Regions from separate parts of the Streptomyces sp. NPDC037401 genome, predicted to be linked through region 2. Evidence: riboswitches for the same ligand, from Rfam matches in the RefSeq annotation. Region 2 holds a riboswitch; each other region holds the start of a gene.
The links. Region 2 has a riboswitch for cobalamin ahead of ACZ7H1_RS03785 (hypothetical protein). Riboswitches for the same ligand answer to the same signal wherever they lie in the genome.
Positions count from the first base shown of each region.

Region 1: another riboswitch for cobalamin. It lies ahead of ACZ7H1_RS18385 (cobalamin biosynthesis protein); the one in region 2 lies ahead of ACZ7H1_RS03785 (hypothetical protein).
Region 3: another riboswitch for cobalamin. It lies ahead of metE (5-methyltetrahydropteroyltriglutamate--homocysteine S-methyltransferase); the one in region 2 lies ahead of ACZ7H1_RS03785 (hypothetical protein).
Region 4: another riboswitch for cobalamin. It lies ahead of ACZ7H1_RS30425 (ABC transporter substrate-binding protein); the one in region 2 lies ahead of ACZ7H1_RS03785 (hypothetical protein).

Region 1 covers NZ_JBVJWO010000015.1:151,150-156,798, reverse strand. The annotation lists gene ACZ7H1_RS18405 (hypothetical protein) at 1-68, opposite strand, end outside; gene ACZ7H1_RS18400 (alpha/beta hydrolase) at 244-1,371, opposite strand; gene ACZ7H1_RS18395 (inorganic phosphate transporter) at 1,645-2,904, shown strand; gene ACZ7H1_RS18390 (hypothetical protein) at 2,936-3,157, shown strand; cobalamin riboswitch at 3,343-3,467, shown strand; gene ACZ7H1_RS18385 (cobalamin biosynthesis protein) at 3,526-4,497, shown strand; gene ACZ7H1_RS18380 (cobyric acid synthase) at 4,494-5,649, shown strand, end outside.
Region 2 covers NZ_JBVJWO010000003.1:196,265-201,913, forward strand. The annotation lists gene ACZ7H1_RS03770 (ATP-binding protein) at 1-392, shown strand, start outside; gene ACZ7H1_RS03775 (UBP-type zinc finger domain-containing protein) at 389-742, shown strand; gene ACZ7H1_RS03780 (DUF4360 domain-containing protein) at 805-1,455, opposite strand; cobalamin riboswitch at 1,854-2,086, shown strand; gene ACZ7H1_RS03785 (hypothetical protein) at 2,155-2,376, shown strand; gene ACZ7H1_RS03790 (ABC transporter substrate-binding protein) at 2,706-3,695, shown strand; gene ACZ7H1_RS03795 (FecCD family ABC transporter permease) at 3,692-4,792, shown strand; gene ACZ7H1_RS03800 (ABC transporter ATP-binding protein) at 4,762-5,649, shown strand, end outside.
Region 3 covers NZ_JBVJWO010000001.1:332,041-337,689, forward strand. The annotation lists gene ACZ7H1_RS01440 (SpoIIE family protein phosphatase) at 1-1,206, shown strand, start outside; gene metE (5-methyltetrahydropteroyltriglutamate--homocysteine S-methyltransferase) at 1,297-3,615, opposite strand; cobalamin riboswitch at 3,787-4,017, opposite strand; gene ACZ7H1_RS01450 (class II glutamine amidotransferase) at 4,200-5,033, shown strand; gene ACZ7H1_RS01455 (hypothetical protein) at 5,083-5,649, opposite strand, start outside.
Region 4 covers NZ_JBVJWO010000036.1:53,832-59,480, reverse strand. The annotation lists gene ACZ7H1_RS30440 (glycine-rich domain-containing protein) at 1-424, shown strand, start outside; gene ACZ7H1_RS30435 (class I SAM-dependent methyltransferase) at 530-1,219, shown strand; partial or broken gene ACZ7H1_RS30430 (histidine phosphatase family protein) at 1,865-1,938, shown strand; cobalamin riboswitch at 2,171-2,351, shown strand; gene ACZ7H1_RS30425 (ABC transporter substrate-binding protein) at 2,584-3,828, shown strand; gene ACZ7H1_RS30420 (FecCD family ABC transporter permease) at 3,825-4,940, shown strand; gene ACZ7H1_RS30415 (ABC transporter ATP-binding protein) at 5,090-5,649, shown strand, end outside.

The DNA of each region.
Region 1 (5,649 bases), on a different contig from region 2:
GAACGCGGGGAGACGAGTCGGAGTCTGGAGTCGCGAGCCAACTGCTCATCAGGCTTTCGGGACGTCACGAAGAGCAGTCTCGCCCGTCACCGGCCGAAAGCCCAAACGGAACCGGCCATTACCACTGCCCAGAGGGGGTACAGACCAGGACAAGGCACCCTGCCCGCCACTGCGGCCCCGGGGGTTCCGGCCACGGGGAGGGCGGGCCCGCACCGGCCTGCACGGCGCAGCCCGGCACCGGATTCACATCAATGGGGTGAGGAAGCGGCGCAGTGCTTCCTCGTACGCCTCGGGGGCGGCGTTCCACATCGCGCCGTGCGGGGCCTGCGGGACGGTGTGCAGCGAGACGAGGCCGGGGCGGGCGGCTGCCAGCTGTCCGGAGAGTTCCCAGGGGGCGAGGAGGTCGCCGGGCCCGTGGAAGATCAGTACGGGGACCTTCAGACCGGCCGGGTCCGCGAATTCCGGCGCCCGCCCGGTGCGCAGCCCGGCCCGGCCCTCGGCGGCGCGGACGGCCAGCGGGAGGAGCGGGGCGGGGGTGCGGCGGGCGGCGGCGAGGGCGCGCAGGGTGAGGTGCCAGTCGAGTACGGGCGAGTCGAGGACGAGGCCGGCGATGCGCTCGTGGAGGGCGGAGCGGGCCGCGGCGTGCAGGGCCATGGCCGCTCCGGTGGACCAGCCGTGCAGGACGACGCGCTCGGCGCCGAAGCGCACGGCGTAGCGGATCGCGGCGTCGAGATCGCGCCATTCCGATTCGCCGAGGTGCCCGAGGCCGTCCGGCGAGCGCGGGGCGCCCAGGTCGTTGCGGTACGCGAGGTCGAGGACCGGCAGTTGCATGCGGTGCAGGAAGGGCATGAGGTTCATCGGGTGCTCGCGCGTGGAGCCGAGTCCGTGCACGGTGATCACCCACGTGCGGCGGGCGGCGGGTACGAACCAGGCGGGCAGCGCGCCGAGCTCGCCGGGGACGTCGACGTCGGCGTGGTCGAGACCCAGGGCGCTGCGCGGGTCGCCGAGGTGGAGCGTGGGGGTGAGCCGGACCCGGACCCCGGGCTCCAGGGCGCCGTGGGTGACCCGGGCGAGCCGGCGCACGACGGTGTCGGGCTCGTGCGGGGCGCCGTCGAGGACCGGGCCGACCACGGCGTGCACGCCGGGTGCGTCGAGTCCGTACGTCCCGGGGAGCAGGGAGGCCAGGGAGCGGGTCAGGGAGACCCGTCCGGGGGCAGTGGCGTGGACGCTGAGCCGGGGGCCGCCGGGCAGCGGGCGCCCGGGGGCGGGCCGCAGGGCCGCGTCGCCTGCGTACCGGCCGGCCGCGACGGCGGCCGCTCCGGCGCCCAGCAGGGTGGTGACGGCCGCTGCCGTCGCTGTTGCGGTGCGCACGGCTCCAGTGTCGGGCGGCCGGGGCGGAGCGGCCAGTCCGCGGGGTGATCTGGATCTCTTCCGGGACGCGGCGGAGCGGCGGAAGTCGCTCCGGTTGCGTTCCGTTTACCGTGTTCTGACGTGCGTAAACCAGAGCAGGGCGGAGAAAATCGGGTCAAATCACTCGACCGGTTACCGATCCGGTACACCGGGCAGCCCGTCCCAGTTCACCTTCCGTTCACTCAGGTTGCCTACGGTCGCCGAGCCACTGACCTCAAACAGAAGCCTGGGTAAATGGAGCACATAACGCTTCTCCTCGGGATCGTGATCGTTACCGCTCTCGTCTTCGACTTCACGAACGGTTTCCACGACACCGCCAACGCGATGGCCACCACCATCTCGACTGGCGCTCTCAAGCCCAAGACGGCGGTGGCCATGTCCGCCGTGCTCAACCTCGTCGGCGCGTTCATGTCCGTGGAGGTCGCCAAGACGATCTCCAAGGGTCTGGTCAACGAGGAGGGCATTCAGCCAGAGGTGATCTTCGCGGCGCTGGTCGGCGCGATCCTCTGGAATCTCCTGACCTGGCTGGTCGGGCTGCCTTCCAGCTCCTCCCACGCCCTCATGGGCGGTCTGATCGGTGCCGCGGTCGCGTCCGCCGGCATCGGCGCCGTCAACGGCGGCGTCGTCGTCACCAAGGTGCTGATCCCCGCGATCGCCGCCCCGCTCGTGGCCGGTGTGGCCGCCATGCTGGCCACCAAGCTGACGTACAAGCTCGGCGGCAAGGTCGGCGACAAGACCTCGGCCAAGGGCTACCGCGCGGGGCAGATCGCCTCCGCAGGCCTGGTCTCCCTGGCGCACGGCACCAACGACGCGCAGAAGACGATGGGCATCATCACGCTGGCGCTCGTCGCCGGCGGTGCGATCGCCCCCGACTCGAACCCGCCGGTCTGGGTCATCGTCTCCGCCGGTGTCGCGATCGCGCTCGGCACGTACCTGGGCGGCTGGCGCATCATCCGCACCATGGGCAAGGGCCTGACCGACCTGCAGCCGCAGCAGGGCTTCGCCGCCCAGACCTCGGCCGCCAGCGTCATCCTGGCCTCCTCGAACCTCGGCTTCTCGCTCTCCACCACCCACTCGTGCTCCGGCGCGGTCATGGGTGCCGGCCTCGGCCGCAAGGGCGGCGTGGTCCGCTGGTCCACCGCCACCCGCATGTTCGTGGCCTGGGGCCTGACCCTGCCGGCCGCCGCGCTGGTCGGCGCGCTCGCCGAGCTCGTCACCCGCCAGGGCGACTGGGGCGTCGCCGCCGTCGCGGTCTTCCTCGTCGGCTCCTGCCTCGCCATCTGGCTGGTCTCGCGCCGCCAGGTCGTCGACCACAACAACGTCAACGACGTCGACGCCGACGCCGAGGCCCCCGGTGTCGTGACCACCGCCATCGCGGCCGTCACGCCCCCGCCGGCCGGCACCACCGCCGCCGTGACCGACGAGGACCTCAAGGCCACCATCCCGGCCCCGGCCCACGACGAGACCCCGGCCGCCCCGGCCGCCGCGGTCTGACCCGGCCGGACCAGAACAGAGGATCAGCAGTATGAAGATCGACTGGGCAGCTCTCGGCTCCGTCTTCGGAGTCAGCCTGACGGCCACCGTGCTCGTCGTGGCCCTCTTCACCCTCGGGCTCGTCGGCCTCTCCAAGCACGAGGCCGCGACCGAGCAGGGCGGGGCCGCGACCCTGGCCCGCTCCGGCGCCTACGCCGCCTTCGCGCTCTGCGCGGCGGCCGTGAGCTACGGGATCTACCTGATCGTCGCCTGACGTCACCGCGAAAGCTCCCCCGGAGGCCGCCTCCGGGGGAGCTTTCGCGTACCCGCCCCCGCCCCCGCGGCCCGGTCCCGGCCGCCCGTGTGGGGCTGCGCACACTGTCCTTGTGCAGGTCAACGGCGAGTTGACGGGCCATCGCGGTGCGTGGTGGACTGCCCGAGCCAATACGGCGGCAGGAGAGGAAGTCCGGTGCGAATCCGGCGCGGTCCCGCCACTGTCACCGGGGAGCTCTCCCCCACCGTGCGTCACGGCCCCCCGCGGGCTGGAAGGCCGGGGGAGCCGCCGATCCGGGAGCCAGGAGACTCTCACCGCCGGTCACGTCGAACCAGGGCGCGGACCCTGAGTGAGGACACATACCTGCCATGCGTGCCGATCGCGTTTTCGCGTACGGCGCGGCGGCCGGGCTGATCGGCGACCGGATCCTGGGGGATCCGCGACGCGGACACCCCGTCGCCGCTTTCGGCCGTGCCGCCGCAGCCGTGGAACGGGCCCTGTGGAACGACGACCCGGGCAGCCAGCGCGGCCGGGGCGTCCTGCACACCCTGGTGTGCGCCGGAGGCGCGGCCGCGCTGGGCGCGCTGGGCGCCCGCGCCGTGCGCTCCCGGCCCGCCGCCGTCCGCATCGCCCTGACCGCCGCCGCCACCTGGACCGTCGTCGGCGGTACCTCGCTGGGCCGGGAGGCCCGCGCGATCGGCGGGGCGCTGGTCGCGGGCGACACCGAGGTGGCCCGCGAGCGGCTGCCGCACCTGTGCGGGCGCGATCCGCACTCCCTGGACGAGCAGCAGATCGCCCGTGCCGTCGTCGAGTCCGTGGCCGAGAACACCTCGGACGCCGTGGTCGGCGCCCTCGTGTGGGGCGCCGCCCTCGGCGTGCCCGGTCTCCTGGCCTTCCGGGCCGTGAACACCCTGGACGCGATGGTCGGCCACCGCTCCCCCCGGTACCTGCGCTACGGCTGGGCCTCGGCGCGGCTGGACGACCTGGCCGGCTGGCCGGGTGCCCGCCTGACGGCGGCCGCGGCCGTCCTGGCCGGACCGGACCGCCGGGGGGCGGTACGGGCCTGGCGCGCCGACGCGGACCGCCACCCGAGCCCCAACGCCGGGCCGGTGGAGTCGGCGTTCGCGGGGGCGCTGGGCGTGCGGATGGGCGGCACGCTCGCGTACGCCGGCCGGGTCGAGCACCGGCCGGTGCTCAACGGCGCGGCGGGGCGGCCGGTCGAGGCCGCCGACATCGAGCGGGCGGTACGGCTCTCCCGGCAGGTGACCTGGCTCGCGCTGGGCGCCTGTGCGGCGGGCCGGCTGGCCGTGTCACGGGTACGACGGAAGGGGCGGGCATGAGCGGCGCGGGGCCGGTCGCAGGACGGGCCGGCGGACCGGCGGGCGGCCGGGGCGGCGGAGCGGCGCGCCGGGGCGGCGGACTGCTGGTCGCCGGCACCACCTCGGACGCGGGCAAGAGCGTCGTCACGGCGGGCATCTGCCGCTGGCTGGTGCGCCAGGGCGTCAAGGTGGCGCCGTTCAAGGCGCAGAACATGTCCCTGAACTCCTTCGTGACCCGCGAGGGCGCCGAGATCGGCCGGGCGCAGGCCATGCAGGCCCAGGCCGCCCGGGTGGAGCCCACCGCCCTGATGAACCCCGTGCTGCTCAAGCCGGGCAGCGACCGCAGCAGCCAGGTGGTGCTGCTGGGCAAGCCGGTGGGCGAGATGAGTGCGCGTGGCTACCACGGCGGGCGGCAGGAGCAGCTCCTCGGCGTGGTCACGGACTGCCTGGAGCAGCTGCGGGGCACGTATGACGCCGTGATCTGCGAAGGAGCGGGCAGTCCCGCCGAGATCAACCTGCGCCGCACCGACATCGTGAACATGGGCATCGCCCGCGCCGCCCGCTTCCCCGTGGTGGTCGTCGGGGACATCGACCGGGGCGGGGTCTTCGCCTCCTTCTTCGGGACGACGGCCCTGCTGAGCGCCGCGGACCAGGAGCTGATCGCCGGCTATCTGGTCAACAAGTTCCGCGGCGACGTCTCGCTGCTGGAACCGGGCATGGAGATGCTGCGCGGGCTCACCGGCCGGTCGACGTACGGCGTGCTGCCGTACCGGCACGGGCTGGGCATCGACGAGGAGGACGGCCTGCGCGTCTCGCTGCGCGGGGCGGTGCGCGAGTCGGCCGTCGCCCCGCCCGTGGGCGAGGACGTGCTGCGGGTCGCGGTCTGCGCGGTGCCCCTGATGTCGAACTTCACGGACGTGGACGCGCTGGCCGCGGAGCCGGGCGTCGTCGTGCGGTTCGTGGACCGGGCCGAGGAGCTGGCGGACGCCGACCTCGTCGTCGTACCGGGGACGCGCGGCACGGTGAAAGCGCTGGAATGGCTGCGCGAGCGCGGTCTCGCGGACGCGCTGGCGCGCCGGGCCGCCGCGGGCCGGCCGGTGCTCGGGATCTGCGGCGGGTTCCAGGCGCTCGGCGAGGTGATCGAGGACGAGGTGGAGTCCCGGGCGGGCACGG
Region 2 (5,649 bases):
TCATCGACAACGCCGTCTTCGCCATCGGGAGCACCGGGCGCGACGGCACGCTGACGGTCCGCACGGCCAGGGAGGGCGACCGGCTGCTGGTGGAGTTCCGCGACACCGGGCCCGGCGTCCCCGAGGACATCCGCGACCGCATCTTCGACCCCTTCTTCACCACCAAGCCGGTCGGCGAGGGCACCGGGCTCGGCCTGGACATCTCCTGGCGGATCGTGGTCGACAAGCACCACGGCAGCCTCCACGTCGAGTCCCTGCCGGGCGACACGCGCTTCCAGGTGCTGCTGCCGCTGACCGCCCCGGAGACCGGGACCGGAGCGGATCCGCAGACCGGGACCGGGACCGAGACCGAGACCGCGCGTACGACCCAGACCGCCGAGGAGCCCGCATGACCGAGATCAACGGGATCGACCCGAACATCCCGCCCAGCGGCACGGGCTGCGGGGAGTGCGACGCGGTGGGCGGCTGGTGGTTCCACCTGCGGCGCTGCGCCGAGTGCGGCCACATCGGCTGCTGCGACTCCTCGCCGGCCCAGCACGCCACCGCCCACTGGAAGTCCACCGGGCATCCCCTGGTGCAGAGCTTCGAGCCGGGCGAGGAGTGGTACTGGAACTACGCCACCGACGCCCTGTACAAGTCCGGCCCGGAACTGGCCCCGCCGGCCGGCCACCCGGCCGACCAGCCGGCCCCGGGACCGGCCGGCCGCGTCCCGCAGGACTGGCAGAACCTGCTCCACGGCTGAAAGGGCCGGGCGGGGACCCGTGTTGTCCCCGCCCGGCGCTCACTCGCCCGGCTCTGTCCGGCTCAGCTCTGGCGGCACTCCTTCCACGCGAGGTGGTAGACCGTGCTGATGTTGCCGTCGGTGGAGTCCATGGTCATGTAGCTGGTCGCGCCGGGGGCCGACGTCCCCTTGTTCACGCGGAGTTCGGTGTTGATGTTGAAGTTGCGCTGCACACCGCAGGGCGCCCACACGAGCTGCGCCCAGTCGGTCTCGTCGGTCGCCTGCCAGTTGTCGTCGTACGGTCCCCCGAAGTCGTGCGAGCGGTACGCCGTCTGCGGCGAGCCCTGGAAGTAGTACGAGGCCTTCTCGATGCCGGTCGCACCCGGCGCGAGCGAGGCGTAACCGCGGTAGTCGGCGCTGGCGATGGCGTAGGTGAAGCCGTGCGGGACGTGGACGACCAGGCTCAGCTGGCAGTTCCGGCGTGCCGCCGTGGGCGGTGCGCCGCCGCCGGTCTGGACGATGTACTGGCTGTAGGTGACGGTGAACGCGGTGTTGTCCTCCGACACCGCGAGGGCGGTGGTGTCCTTCGGACACCCGGATCCGTTGACCGTCGCGACCTCGATCACGATCCGGTCCGGCGGCGGGTCGACGATGCCCGAAGGGCTGTGCTGCGCGGGCAGGGCGGCGGTGAGCAGGGCGCCGATCGCGCCGCTCACCAGGAATCCACCGGCCATGATTTCTCCCATCCGTTGCTTCGGTACCGGGCGGCACGCGGGGACGTGCGGCGCAGCGGGGGTGGGGGGAAACGGCCGGCGGAGGCTGTGAGGAAGGGGCTGCGGGAATCCTAGGGAGGCCGGGCCCGGGCGGGCAGGCCCGGTCCGGCCAAAGCCGTCAGGAGGGCGGTGACCCGACCGCTCCGGCCGGAGCAGACGGGCGGGCGGCGGGGTCCCCGCGCGAGAGCGCCGGTCAGCGCACGGGCCCGTCCGGCCGGGCGCACGGATCGCGGAGGCGCCCGTGGCCGTCGGAGCGGAGGCCGAATGCGCCACCCCGTGCCGAAGGCAGGGGGAACCGCCGTACGCGCCCTGCCCGGGCGGTGCGCTGCGGGGCCCGGTGAGGCCTGCCTGCCTCGCAGGTAGGCTGTGCGCGCAGCTGGTTCGCCCCGTCCGCCAGGCGGGATGCGTCGCAAGAGGGAACCCGGTGGGAATCCGGGACTGCCCCGCAGCGGTGAGCGGGAACGACCGCCGTCATACGCACTGGGACCGGAACCGGTCCTGGGAAGCGACGGCCAGTAGGTGCCCGCCGGGAGAGAACGGCCCGGCAGGCGTGCCCGCGAGTCCGAAGACCTGCCACTGCCCGCAGGCCGAAAGGCCATGCGGGGTCCCGGAGAACACACTCCGGGGCCTTTCCGCCGCAACTCGCGAAGGAGAGTTGACGTGGCCGACCCGACCGTCATCACCGCAGGACGCGTTCCGAGGTTTCCGGGCGACTCCCGGGTGACGCTCGCCCCCGTCATGAGCGAGCACGACACGAACCCGTACGGCACGAACCCGTACGGCACGAACCCGTACGGCACGAACCCGTACGGCACGAACCCGTGCGGCACGAACCCGTGCGGCACGATCCGCGGCGGCGTGCCCGGGCCGACCGCCGCGTAGGCGACGGGCCGGCACACCGGCCCGTGCAACCCCCCTGCCCTCCCCGGCCGTTGCTGCTTTCGTGGCCGGGCGGGGACGCCGCCCCGCTGCCCCACGGGCCGTAGCGCGATCCGTCGCGCGCGACCCCGTGCGCCCCTGTGAGCCCTCCCCCTCCGCATCGCGGCTTATTGCGGGTTGCATGCAGTTGCCACTAGTTTGCGGCAGCGGTGGCAGGAGGGCGTACCGGACTGGCCGGATTCCCACGGGCCCGGCCGCCCGTCCCCCGCTCGGCCCGTCCGCCCGACGAGTCGTGCAGACCATCCGATCCATCTGCGGTGAGAGGACCATCCATGCCCCGCAACCACCCGAAATCCGTGCTGTCCGTGCTCGCCGCAGCCCTGCTGATATCCGGCTGCGGAGGCGGCACCACGCCCTCCGCCACCTCGTCGACGGATCCGGCCGCCAAGGGCTTTCCGGTCACGGTCGACAACTGCGGGGTGAAGACCACCTACCGGCGTCCGCCGCAGCGCGCCGTCTCGCTGAACCAGCACGCGACCGAGGTCATGCTCTCGCTCGGCCTGGCGAAGTCGATGGTGGGCACGGGCTACCTCGACGACAAGATCCTCCCCGAGTACCAGGCCGCCTACGACAGCGTGAAGGTCATCTCCAAGGAGTACCCCTCCTTCGAGGCGCTCCTGGAGGCCGAGCCCGACTTCGTCTACGGCGGATGGACGTCCACCTTCGACGAAAAGGAAGGACGCAGCCGGGCCGCGTTCACCAAGGCCGGGATCAACACCCACCTGAACACCGAGGAATGCCCCACCGGCCCGGTGAACGTGGCCTCCATGGACGCGGAGATCCGTACGCTCGCCAGGATCTTCGGTGTGCCCGAGCGGGCCGAGGCGCGGCTGGGGAAGCTGCACGCCACCCTCGACGGGGTCGAGACCCGGCTCGCCGGCGTCACCCCGGTCAAGCTCTTCGTGTACGACAGCGGCGACAAGACGGCGTTCACGGCGGGCGGCAAGGGCGTCGGCAACGAGATGATCCGGCGGGCCGGCGGGGTGAACCTCTTCGCCGACCTCGACAAGGCCTTCGGCGACGTCTCGTTCGAGCAGGTGGCCCAGCGCGCCCCCGAGGCCATCGTCATCTACGACTACGGCGACCAGTCCGTCGAGGACAAGAAGAAGTTCCTGCTCTCCAACCCGGCGCTGAAGGACGTGCCCGCCATCAAGAACCGGCGGTTCGCGGTCCTGCCGCTGTCCTCCACGGTGCTCGGCGTCCGGATGCCGTCGGCCGTCGAGTCGCTGGCGAAGCAGCTCCACCCGGGCCGGTTCCGGTGACCGAGACGAAAGCCCCGGCGACCGGAGGGGCCGGGCTCCGCGAGGGGGTCCGGCCGCCCGGCCCCGCGCGGCGCCCCGGGATCCCCTACGGCGTGGTCCTGGCGTTCCTGGGCGTCCTGGTGGTCTGCGCCGCCACGGCCGCGATCGCGGCGGGCTCGGTCAGCGTCGGGGCCGACCAGGTGTGGAGCATCCTGCTGCACCGCGTGCACCCGTCACTCGCCGAGCCCACGTGGACCCCGGTGCGCGAGACGATCGTCATCGACGTCCGCCTGCCGCGGGTGCTGCTGGCCGGGGTGGTCGGCGCGGGGCTGTCGGTGGCCGGAATGGCGCTGCAGGCCCTGGTGCGCAATCCGCTGGCGGACCCGATGCTGCTCGGAGTGTCCTCGGGCGCCTCGGTCGGCGCGGTACTCGTCCTGGTCCTCAACCTGACCGTGTTCGGGCTGTTCACCCTGCCGGTGGCGGCGTTCTGCGGCGCCCTGGCCGCCCTCGTCGCCGTGTACTTCCTCGCCCGCTCCGGCGGCAGGATGACGACGGTACGGCTGGTCCTGGCGGGCGTGGCCATGGCCGAGGTGCTGTCGGCGCTGGCCAGCTTCCTGATCGTCACCTCGAACGATCCGCACAAGACGCAGTCCGCGCTGCGCTGGATGCTCGGCGGACTGGCCGGCACCACCTGGACCACGGTGTGGATCCCGGTCGGTGCGGTCCTGCTCGGTACGGCCGTCCTCCTCGGCGTCTGCCGCCCGCTCAACCTCCTGCTGGCCGGGGAGGAGGCCGCCGCGGCCCTCGGTCTGGACGTCCACCGCTTCCGCGGCGCGCTGTTCACGCTGGTGGCCCTGATGATCGGCACGATCGTCGCGGTCAGCGGGCAGATCGGGTTCGTCGGGCTGATCATGCCGCACGTGGTGCGGCTGCTCGTCGGCGCCGACCACCGGCGCGCGCTGCCCGCCGCGGCCCTCCTGGGGGCCGCCTTCCTGATCACCGCGGACCTGGCCGCACGCACGCTCATGAGCCCGGAGGAGATACCCGTCGGCATCCTCACCGCCCTGGTCGGCGGCCCGTTCTTCCTCTGGCTGATGCGACGGAGGGCAGCCCAGTGACCAACCCGACCGACCCGGCCACCCCGACCGGCCCGACCGGCCCGGCGCACCCGCCGACCGGCGGGCCCGGTCGTCTCGAAGCCGACGGCGTCAGCGTCGTGGTGAACGGCAGAGCCCTCGTCCACCAGGCCTCGCTCCACGTGGCACCCGGCGAGGTGCTGGGACTCGTCGGCCCCAACGGCGCCGGCAAGTCCACCCTGCTGCGCACCTTCTACCGGGCGCTGCGCCCCACCTCGGGCCGGGTCCTGCTCGACGGCGAGGACGTCTGGCAGATGCCGGGCAAGCGGCTCGCCCAACGGCTCGCGGCCGTGCTTCAGGAGACGTCCGGGGACTTCGAGCTGACCGTGTACGACGTGGTCGCCATGGGCCGCACCCCGCACAAGCGGGCCTTCGCGGGCGACGACGCCGACGACCGCGAGATCATCACGCGGTCGCTGGCGGAGCTCCGCGTCGACGCCCTCGCCCACGCGCCGTTCGACCGCCTGTCGGGCGGGGAGAAGCAGCGGGTCCTGATCGCCCGCGCGCTCGCCCAGCGCACGGGGACCATGGTCCTGGACGAGCCGACCAACCACCTGGACCTGCGCCACCAGCTCGACGCCCTGCGGCTCGTGCGCAGACTCGGCGCCACCGCGGTCGTCGCGCTGCACGACCTGAACCTCGCGGCGGCCTTCTGCGACCGGATCTGCGTCATGGCCGGCGGCCGCGTCGTCGCCACCGGAAAGCCCGGGGAGGTCCTCACGGCCGCGCTCCTCTCCGAGGTGTACGAGGTCGAGGCCGACGTGATCGAGCATCCGCGCACCGGGGCCCCCTTCATCAGCGTCCTGCCCGGCTGGGAACGGCCGTCCGGCGGGGCGCTG
Region 3 (5,649 bases), on a different contig from region 2:
GCCCGGGAACTGGTCGAGGCGGCCATGCCGGACTTCTGCGACGGCTCCGTCGTCGAAATCGTCGAATGGACGCACCCCGGGGAGCAGTTCGACCCGGAGCAGCCGCTGTTCACCCGCCGGATCGCCTCCGGAACGATCCTGCCCCCTCCGGCAGGCGAGCTCGTGAGCGGCGTGGAGACCGTGCGGTACCCGCCCGGCTCCGTCATCCACGACATGCTGCGCACCGGCCGCCCCGTCAGCGCCGTGGTGGACGAGGACTTCGTGGCCCGGACCGTCGTCATCGAGTCGCGCGCACAGCTGCTGGCCGCGAGCGGCGTCGCGTACATCATCGTCGCCCCCCTCATCGCCCGGGGCACCGTCCAGGGCATCGCCATGTTCGGCCGGTCCGCCCGGCGGCCCGCCTTCACCCCGGACGACCTCAACCTGGCCGGCGAGCTCGCGTCACGCGCCGCGATCTGCCTGGACAACGCCCGGCTGTACAGCCGCGTCCAGGACATCTCGCTCACGCTCCAGCGGGCCCTGCTGCCCAGCGGGCTGGCGAGCGGCCCGTACGCCGAGGTGGCCCACCGCTACGTACCCGGCAGCCGCATCACCGAGGTCGGCGGCGACTGGTACGACGTGATCAGCCTGCCGGGCGACCGGCTCGCCCTCGTCGTGGGCGACGTGATGGGACACGGGGTGCCGGCCGCCGCGGCCATGGGCCGGCTCCGCATCACCACCAAGGCCCTGGCCAGGCACGGCATCGAACCGGACGACCTGCTCACCGAGCTCGACGCCTGCGCCCAGGAGGCCGGCATCGAGCTCGCGACGTGCCTGTACGTCGAGTACGACGCGACGAGCGGACGCGCCCGCATCGCCAGCGCCGGACACCCGCCACCCCTGGTCCGCCACCCCGACGGCACCGTCGAGACCGTCGACGACGTCCTGGGAGTCCCCCTCGGCGTCGGCGGCCTCCCCTTTCGGACGACCGGGATCCACCTCCCGGAGGACTCGGTCCTCGCCCTGTACACCGACGGCCTCATCGAGGCGCGGGGCCGCGACATCGAGGCCGGCCTCGGTGCCCTGCGCGCCGAGCTGAGCGGTCCGTCCGGCCCGCTGGAGGCCCTCGCGGACCGCATCCTGACGAACCTCCGCCCCGGCACCCCGACCGACGACACGGTCCTCGTCCTCGCCCGCGTCCACCGCCGCCGCGCCCCCGGGCCCTGACGGCGCCGAGCGCTCCGCTGCCGGAGCCGGAAGGGGCGCGCGCGGCGGCTCCTTCCGGCTCCGGCCGGGCTCGGCCGGGCCCAAGCGGACTCAGCCGGCGCGCAGTTCCGTCCGGACCGTGCGGGCCGCGGCGACCAGGTGTTCGAGTGAGGCCCGGGTCTCCGGCCAGCCGCGCGTCTTGAGGCCGCAGTCGGGGTTGACCCACAGCCGCTCGGCGGGGATCGCCGCGAGCCCCTTGCGGAGCAGGGCCGCCGCCTCCTCGGCCGACGGGACGCGCGGCGAGTGGATGTCCCACACGCCCGGCCCGACCTCGCGCGGGTAGCCGGCGCCCGCGAGTTCGCCGGCCACCTGCATGTGGGACCGGGCGGCCTCCAGGCTGATGACGTCGGCGTCGAGGTCGTCGATGGCCCGGAGGACGTCTCCGAACTCCGCGTAGCACATGTGCGTGTGGATCTGGGTGTCCGGCCGTACCCCGCTCGTGGTGAGGCGGAACGATTCGGTGGCCCACGCGAGGTACTCCGCACGGCCGGCCGCCCGCAGCGGAAGGGTCTCGCGCAGCGCGGGCTCGTCGACCTGGATGACGGAAGTACCGGCCGCCTCCAGGTCGCAGACCTCGTCCCGCAGCGCGAGCGCCACCTGGCGGGCGGTGTCGCCGAGCGGCTGGTCGTCCCGTACGAACGACCAGGCGAGCATGGTGACCGGGCCGGTCAGCATGCCCTTGACGGGGCGGCCGGTCTGCGCCTGGGCGTACGTCGTCCAGCGCACGGTCATGGGCGCGGGGCGGGAGATGTCACCGGCCAGCACCGGTGGCCGGACGTAGCGGGTGCCGTAGGACTGGACCCAGCCGTGCTGGGTGGCGAGGTACCCGGTGAGCTGTTCGGCGAAGTACTGCACCATGTCGTTGCGTTCGGGCTCGCCGTGCACGAGGACGTCGATCCCGGTCTTCTCCTGGAAGGCGAGGACCTCGCGGATCTCGGCCTCGATGCGCTCCTCGTATCCGGCCGCGTCGATCCGTCCGGCGCGCAGGTCGGCGCGGGCCGTGCGCAGGTCGGTCGTCTGCGGGAAGGAGCCGATGGTGGTCGTGGGGAGCAGGGGCAGGCCCAGGTGCGCGCGCTGCGCCGCGGACCGTTCGGCATAGCCCTGGGAGCGGCGGCCGTCGGCGTCGGTGACGGCCGCGGCCCTGGTCCGTACCGCCGGATCGTGCGTGATCGCGGAGCGTGCGCGCGAGGCCAGGTCGGCGCGGTTGGCGGCGAGTTCGGCGGCGATGGTGTCCGTGCCGCGCGCGAGTCCGCGGGCGAGGGTGGTGATCTCGGAGGTCTTCTGGCGCGCGAAGGCGAGCCAGCGCCGTACCTGGGGGTCGAAGTCCCGCTCGGCGGCGGCGTCCAGCGGTACGTGCAGCAGCGAGCAGGACGCCGCCACGTCGACCCGGTCGGCGAGCCCCAGCAGGGTGCCGAGGGTGGACAGGGACTTCTCGAGGTCGTTGATCCAGACGTTGCGGCCGTTCACGATTCCGGCGACGAGGCGCTTGCCGGGCAGGCCGCCGGTGGCGGCGAGGTCGGCCAGGTTGCCCGCGGCGGCCTCGGTGAAGTCGAGCGCGAGCCCGTCGACGGGCGCCTTGGCCAGGACGGGCAGCGCTTCGCCGAGCCGGTCGAAGTACGAGGCGACCAGGAGCTTCGGCCGGTCGGTGAGCCGGCCCAGCTCCCGGTAGGTGCGCGCGGCGGCGTTCAGGTCGGCCGGCGTCCGGTCCTGGACGAGGGCCGGTTCGTCCAGTTGGACCCATGCGGCGCCGGCGGCGCGCAGCTCGGCGAGGACCCGGGCGTACACCGGGAGCAGGCGGTCGAGCAGGGTCAGCGGTTCGAAGCCGGGTGCCACGCCGGGCGCGGGCTTGGACAGCAGCAGGTAGGTGACCGGGCCGAGCAGCACGGGACGGGCGGTGTGCCCGAGGCCGAGCGCTTCCCCGAGTTCGGCCAGCTGCTTCGAGGGGTCGGCCGTGAAGACGGTGTCCGGGCCGAGTTCGGGGACGAGGAAGTGGTAGTTGGTGTCGAACCACTTGGTCATCTCCAGCGGCGCCACGTCCTGGGTGCCGCGCGCCATGGCGAAGTACCCGTCGAGGGCGTCCGCGTCGACCGCGGCGCGGTGACGGGCCGGGATCGCGCCGACCATGACGCTGGTGTCGAGGACGTGGTCGTAGTACGAGAAGTCGCCGGTCGGGACCTCGGTGATGCCGGCGTCGGCCAGCTGCCGCCACGTGGTCCGGCGCAGGTCCCGGGCGGTCTCCTGAAGGGCGTCGGCGCTGACGCGGCCCTTCCAGTACCCCTCGACGGCCTTCTTCAGTTCCCGGTGCCGGCCTTGGCGGGGGTAGCCGTACACGGTGGCCTGCACCGCCGCGGCTGCGGACTTGGGGGTCACGGAACTCTCCTTCGCGAGCATGTCTCCATGGACCCGGCGACGGGTCGGGGCGCGAAGGGGTGACGCACCGGCGGACCGTCGCTGCCGCGTCCGCGTGGGTACGCGCGGACGTCCGCCTGATATGTGTCGCCGACCCGCCCACGAGGTCACCGGGATGTCCGCACACGGCTGGGCGCGTGCGGGCAGTGGCAGGTCTTCGGACTCGCGGGCACGCCTGCCGGGCCGTTCTCTCCCGGCGGGCACCTACTGGCCGTCGCTTCCCAGGACCGGTTCCGGTCCCAGTGCGTATGACGGCGGTCGTTCCCGCTCACCGCTGCGGGGCAGTCCCGGATTCCCACCGGGTTCCCTCTTGCGACGCATCCCGCCTGGCGGACGGGGCGAACCAGCTGCCCGGCCAGACTAGACGGCATTCCCGGAAGCCGGAGCGAGTTGTCCACATCCCGGTACGGCGGCCCCCGCCCGCGTGGCGATCACCGGTGCGGGTCGCCAGAATGAAGTGTGATCGCCGCACTCGTGCCGACCCGGAGCGGGGCCGAGCGGGGCGAGCGTCCGCAGGTGGCAGTGAGGAACACAGGTGATCGCACATGTGTCGATGGCTCGCCTACTCGGGAACACCCGTGCTGCTCGACACCATCCTGTACAGACCGGCCCACTCGCTGATCGACCAGAGCCTGCACTCCAGGCTGGGCGTGGAGACGACGAACGGCGACGGCTTCGGCATCGGATGGTTCACGGAGGAGAACAGCACGCCCGCGCTCCTCAGGGACGTGGGCCCGGCCTGGAACAACCGCAACCTGCGTGAGATGGCGGACCACGTCCGCTCCCCGCTGTTCTTCGCCCACATCCGCGCGTCGACCGGCACGGCGGTGCAGCAGTCGAACTGCCATCCGTTCCGGCACGGCAACTGGATGTTCATGCACAACGGCGCCATCGCCGGCTTCCACCTCATGCGCCGGGAGCTCATCCTCCGGATAGAGCCCGCGCTGTTCTCCGACATCGAGGGAACGACCGACTCCGAGGTGATGTTCTACCTGGCGCTCACGTTCGGCCTGGAGCAGGACCCGCCGTCCGCCGTGGCCCGGATGGCGGGAGTGGTGGAGCGCGCAGGCCGTGAACACGGCGTGGAGTTCCCGCTCCAGATGACGCTCGCCGTGACCGACGGGGTGCGCCTCTGGGCCTTCCGCTACTCCAGCGCGCAGCGGTCCCGGTCGTTGTTCTACAGCAGCCGCGTGGACGCACTGCGCAGGCTGCACCCGGATCTGGCGTTCCTGCGGGACGTCTCCGACGAGACCCGCCTCATCGTGTCCGAGCCCCTCGGCGACCTCCCGGGCGCATGGAACGAGGTACCGGAGAACAGCTACGGCGTCGTACAGCCCGGTGCCGACGAGATGCACCGCTTCGTGCCGCAGCCGGCATGAGCTGCCGCCGCCCTCGGGAACCGATCAACGCGGCACGCCCTCTCCGTGGTCAGCGGCAGCTCGCCGCAGGGTCGTCGTGGACGATGGCGCAGACCATCTGCTCGCCGCGCCGGTGGTCGGGATAGGCCCTGAGCAGCTCGGCCTTGAAGTCGTTCCACTGACGGGAGGTCTCGGCCGTGGCCCCGGACACGGCGCTGCGGAAGTTGCCGCCGGTTCGCGAGCGCGGGGATGCGGCCGTGTCCTTGTTCAGGTCGCGGTTGTGGGCGACACGGCCGGCGCAGTCGTCGGCCCTGACGCCGGTGGAATCGAAGTCGGAGTAGCAGCCGGTCGTCAGGTCCGCGGGTATGCGGGCGCGCGCCTCCCGGGTCCAGTCGGCGTCGTTCATGGTGCTGTAGCGGCGGATGTCGAGGAACGGTGCGACGCCGGTGCGCGCGAGTCCGGGAGGGTTGGTCACGCCGACCGGACCGGGGGCCGCACGGTCGGCCCAGTTCGAGTGCGCGTAGAAGTCCTGGATCTGGTGCCAGCCGCGGCCGAGCTGTGCCAGGACTCCGCACTTGGCCCGGTCGGGCGCTTCGTCCCAGGTGCAGTGGGAGGACAGGTCGCTCTGGTCGGCCCG
Region 4 (5,649 bases), on a different contig from region 2:
GGCCTGTCCGGTCCGGTCGGTGCGGGAGGTCGTGCCGGCAGACCTGTGGAAGAAGCAGGTCGGGCTCCTGATGCGGGACTACCCGTACGACTCGGTGATGGCCGAGCGGGTGCTGGGGCAGGGGTACGCGTACCTGCTCACCGCGATGGCGCACCGGGGCGAGAAGCTGGGCCTGGCGCCGAGTTCCCTCGTCGACATCGGCGTGCACACGATCATCCTGGACACCGTGTCGTACGCGGAGCTGTGCGAGCGGCACAACGGCGGCCATTTCCTGCATCACATCCCCGACATCGAGTTCAAGAACGACGGCTCGGTGACGAGGACGGCGCAGCGGGTCGCCGCCGACGGCTGGGAGGTCGATCTGCCCCTGTGGGCGGACGCCGCCAAGTGCGGGCCCTGTCACCCGGGGAACGACTCGCACTGACCCCGCGGCGGCCGGCGTCAGGGGCCTTGCGGGGCCCCGGACACGGGCGGGTGACATTCGGCGGAACCGGCCCGCGAGTGGGGCGGAAGCGCAAGGATGAGGCGGGTGACCACCACCTCAGACCTCTGGCACCACTACGGGCGCGCCCGTGCCGAGACGGACCGTGCGGTCCCCGCGAGCTTCTTCTGGGTCTGGAGCCAAGACGGCGGGCCGGGCGCGGACGTGCTGGGCGACCTGGCCGGCCTGCGGGTGGGGGATCTGGGCGCGGGAGCGGCCCGGCACGCGGCTCACCTGGCGGTCCATCACCTGCCGGAGCAGGTCGTCGCGGTCGATTCCTCCTCCGCGCAGCAGGCGCTGGCCCGTGACCTGTACGGGGCGCTGGCGCCGCGCCTCCAGCTGGTCGCAGACGATGTCGTCGCGCACCTGCGGGGCGCGGCCGGTACGTACGACGTGCTGTACAGCGTGTTCGGGGCCGTCGACTTCGCCGACCCGCGCGAGCTGCTGCCGGTGGCTGCGCAGGCGCTGCGGCCGGGCGGGCGCCTGGTGTTCTCCACGCTCGCCCACTACCTGACCGGGGCACCCGCCGAGCCCGACGTCGTGGCGGCGGAGCTGCCGGCGAAGACCCCGGAGGGAGAGGCGGCGGTGTTGAAGCGGTGGGTCCTGCAAGAGCAGGTCTGGACGAAGCTGCTCGATGAGGCCGGCCTGACGAAGATCTCCGTGGAGACTCTGCCCGCCACCAGCTCGGGGCCGCGGGCGGCGGCCACGCTGCTGGTGACCGCTTATCGCGGAGAGTAGAGCCAAGAGCCGCCGGCCGGCTTCTCCGCTGCCGCTGCCGCTGCCGCTGCCGCTGCCGCTGACCGGCGCGGCCTGACGCCGCTGTTCTGGTCGCATGTGCGCCCCGTAGGAATCCAGCCAGTCTGGTAAGCACTCCTGTGACCGCAGCCGGAAGCCGGAGGCAACTGCACCCTTGACGCAACGAGCCGGAATGCGGGCCGGGAGGGCTCACGGGGGCGCGCAGGGTCGCGTGCGAAGAATGGCGCTACGGCCCGTGGCGCAGCGGGTCGGTGTTCCCGCGCGACTCCGATCGCCTGGCAGGACAGGGATTCGCGGGCCGGTGTGACGGTCCATCGAGTACGAGGGCGCCGGGTCTAGGGACAACCAGGGCGGAGTGAAGGAATCCGTCGGCGCCTGGACCGAGAGCCTCGCCGATCCACGCCATCGCGTGGCCATCGTCGACCGCCTCACCTGCAACGGCACCTGGAGTCGACTCCGACAGCCACGCCGGCACCCGAGCCGGTGCTGAAGAACCCGCTTGATGGTTTCGAACTGTCTCTTTCGTAGTTGCAGACTGCAATTGACCAGGACGCTACCTAGTAGGAGGGCACGCACTCGTGCGCACTCTTTACGTCGTCACCCATCCCGAGGCGACGCACCACGTCGAGGGAGAAGTCCTACGGTGAGGCGGGGGAAAGCCGCAGGAGTGGCTGGACCGGCGCTTCGTCCCGCCGCCCTCTGCGCCACATTGCCCGGGGCCGTGCGAACCACCGCCGCGGCTGAGCAACACCGGGCCTGGTGTCGCGCGGAGCGCCTGGCCCGCACATGCCTGACCGTATGGCGGCCGCAGCACGCGCACGGGCACGGTCCCGTCCGAAGGTACCAACGACCGGACTCGTGGTACGGAAGGTGATGGCTGCTGGTGTGGCTCTGTTGTGGCCTGACGCACAGGAGTTGGGCTGGCGTGCGGTGCCGCAGTCTGGGATGCTTCGCTTCGTCAAGCGACGGCGGAACGAGGAAGCCGGTGAGATTCCGGCACGGTACCGCCACTGTGTAGGGGGAGCGACTCCGCCGAAGCCACCGCCCGCTGGGTGGGAAGGCCGGGGAAGTGTTGATCCCGAGTCAGGAGACTCACGCCGTCGCACCTCAATGTACCGGGGCGGATTTCCCCGAGGGAGGACGGTGGCACTCGTGTGCCCGCGTACCTGTGTCAGCTCTGCGCTGTCGGCTGCCTTCGAAGGCCGGTCGCAGCGGTGTGACGTTCCCGCTTTGTCCTCGGGGATCTGAACCCGCCCTCCGTACCTTCTGTGACCGCCCTTGAGCGGTCGGTTTCGCACGCGCACCCGCATATCACCGGTGCGCTTCGACGCATGCCTGGAGCCTTCGTGTCTGTACGACCAGTCAAGTCCTTCCACCGGTCCGTCGCCGTTGCGACCTTGCTCGCGGCTGGACTCACCCTCACCGCCTGCGGCGACGGTGATGCGGTCCGTCCCGCTGATTCCCGTGCCTCCGGGGCCGCGGGAAGTGACGGCTGCATCACCGATTTCGATCCGGCCAAGGACTACTTCCCCGTCAAGTCGACGGTGAAGCACGCGCAGAACTTCACCCTGCGGTACGAGAAGAGCTACCAGGTCCTCACGGTCAAGGAGCCTTTCCCCCAGGGCAAGCCGGAGTCGTACGTCCTGGTCAAGTGCGGGGCACCCAAGCCGGAGCTGAGCGGTGACCTCGCCGGGGCGCAGCAGATCACGGTGCCGGTCAAGAGCTTGTACTCGGCCTCGACCACGCACCTTCCGCTGCTGACTGAGACCGGCACCCTCGATGTCCTGACCGGTATGGCCAGCGGTGCCCTCGTCAGCTCAGCCGAGGTCCGCGAGAGGGTGAAGTCCGGCAGGGTGACCGAGTACGCCAAGGACAAGGTCATCGACACCGAGAAGGTCATCGCGGCGAAGCCCGATGTCCTGATGACCCAGGGCACCGACGATCCCCAGTACCCCAAGCTGCGCCAGGCCGGCGTCGGCGTCGTCGCCAACGCCGAATGGCTGGAGGCGAGCCCCCTCGGCCGCGCCGAGTGGGTCAAGGCCATGGCCGCGCTCACGGGGGCGGAGAAGCGCGCCGGAGAGGTCTTCGACACCATCGAGAGCGACTACCGGAAGGTCGCCGCCAGGGCGGCCAAGACCGTCGCGGCGGCCAAGCCCGTCAAGGTGCTGCCCGGCACGATGTACCAGGGCACCTGGAGCATGGCATCCGGCGGAAGCTACATGGGCAAGCTGATCAAGGACGCGGGCGGCAGCTACCCGTGGGCGGATGAGCCGGGAACCGGCAACCTCCAGTTGAACTTCGAGGCCGTCTATGCCAAGGCCGGCGACGCGCCCCTGTGGCTGGTCGGCCAGCCGTGGACGTCGACCGCCGACGCGGTCAAGGCCGACAGCCGCTACGGCACTCTGGGTGCCGTGAACGGGGGTGAGGTCTGGACGAACACCAAGGCGCAAGGCCCCGGCGGCGGCAACGACTTCTACGAGCGCGGCGTACTGCGGCCGGACCTGGTCCTTGCCGACCTGTTCGCCCTCCTGCACCCGGACCAGGCGGCGGGCCACACCTTCACCTTCTACGCCAAGGTGCCCAAGGCGTGATCACGCAGCAGGCCGCCCCGGCCGTCGCCCGGCGGGCACCTGCCCCGGCACCTGACCGGTCGGTGCCGGGGATCCGACGGCGCCTGGCCGTCACCAGCGGGCTGCTGGCCGGCACCGCGGTCCTGTTCGTTCTGACGATCGCCTTCGGCTCGTACCACATACCGGTCACCGATGTGGTGCGGGTGCTGCTCGGCAGCGAAGAGGCCGACCCGCGGTGGGTGGTGATCGTCGAAGAGGTGCGGCTGCCGCGTGCCCTGACGGCGACCGCCGTGGGCGCGGCGCTCGCGGTCGCCGGGGTCCAGATGCAGACCCTCTTCCGCAACGCGCTGGCCGATCCGTTTTCCCTCGGGGTCAGTTCCGGCGCGAGCCTGGGCGTGGCGGGCGTGGTCGTCAGCACGGGGGGTGTGGCGGGGACCTTCACCGGAAGCCTGGCCGGGCTGGGGCGCCTCGGAGTCGTGCTGGCCGCCTCCCTGGGGGCCGGTGCAGTGCTGGCACTGGTACTGCTGCTCTCCCGCTGGGTGCGCTCGGCGGTCACCCTGCTGGTCATCGGCGTCATGATCGGCTCTGCTGCCACGGCCGTGGTCAGCGTCATGCTCGTCTACGCGCAACCCGAGCGCGCCCAGCAGTTCGTGATGTGGGGGCTGGGCAGTTTCAGCGCCACGACCTGGCCCGACCTCACGGTGATGCTGCCGGTGATCGGCGTCGGCCTGGTCGCGGCGATGCTCACCACCAAGCGGCTGAACGCGCTGCTCCTGGGCGAGGACTACGCCCGCACCATGGGCCTGAACGTGAGGCGCAGCCGCGACCTCGCGCTCTTCGGCACCTCCCTGCTGGCCGGAGCGGCCACGGCGTTCTGCGGCCCGGTCGCCTTCCTGGGACTGGCCGTACCGCACCTGACACGGGTCGCGCTGGGCACCTCCGACCACCGGGTCCTGGTCCCGGCGTCGATGCTCGCCGGCTCGTTCCTCGCGCTGGCCTGCGCGCTGCTCAGCCAGCCGCCGGGCATGGACGCGGTGCTCCCTCTGAACGCGATCACCTCGATCTTCGGAGCACCGGTCGTCATCGCGTTCCTGATCCGCAGTCGCCGCGGACTGCAAGGAGTGACCCCATGACGGACACACACTCGACCACGCGCCCGGACACCGCCACGGTGGCTGGGCCCGATGGGGGAAGGCCCACCGAAAGCCGCGGGCTCGACACCAAGGACCTCACGGTGGGACACCGGATACGCGCCTCTTGGGGCAGGAGCAGTCGGCGTGCCGTGCTGTCGGGGTTGGATCTGGAGGCCCGCGCCGGTGAGTTGACCGTCCTGCTCGGCCCCAACGGCGCCGGAAAGTCAACGTTGCTGCGGACCTTGTGCGGGCTGTTGCCCCCGCTGGCCGGGCGGGTGGAGATCGACGGGCGGGACATCACCGAGGAGCCGCCCGCGGCGCTCGCGCGGCGCCTGGCCGTGGTCCTGACCGACAGGGTCGACGCCGGGCTGCTGTCGGCTCGGGAACTGGTGGCGCTCGGCCGCCACCCCCACACCGGTTTCACCGGCCGGCTCACTCCCGCCGACCACGCCGCCGTCCAGTGGGCACTGGGGGCGGTGGGCGCCGCGCACCTCGCGGACCGGCCGGCCGCCGAACTCTCCGACGGCGAACGCCAGCGGATCCTCACCGCTCGGGCCCTCGCCCAGGAACCGGACGTCGTCCTGCTCGACGAGCCGACCGCCTTCCTCGACGTGCCCTCGCGGGTGGCGCTCACCGTGCTCCTGCGCGACCTCGCCCGCGACAAGGGCCTCGCCGTCGTGGTCAGCACCCATGACCTGGAGCTGGCCCT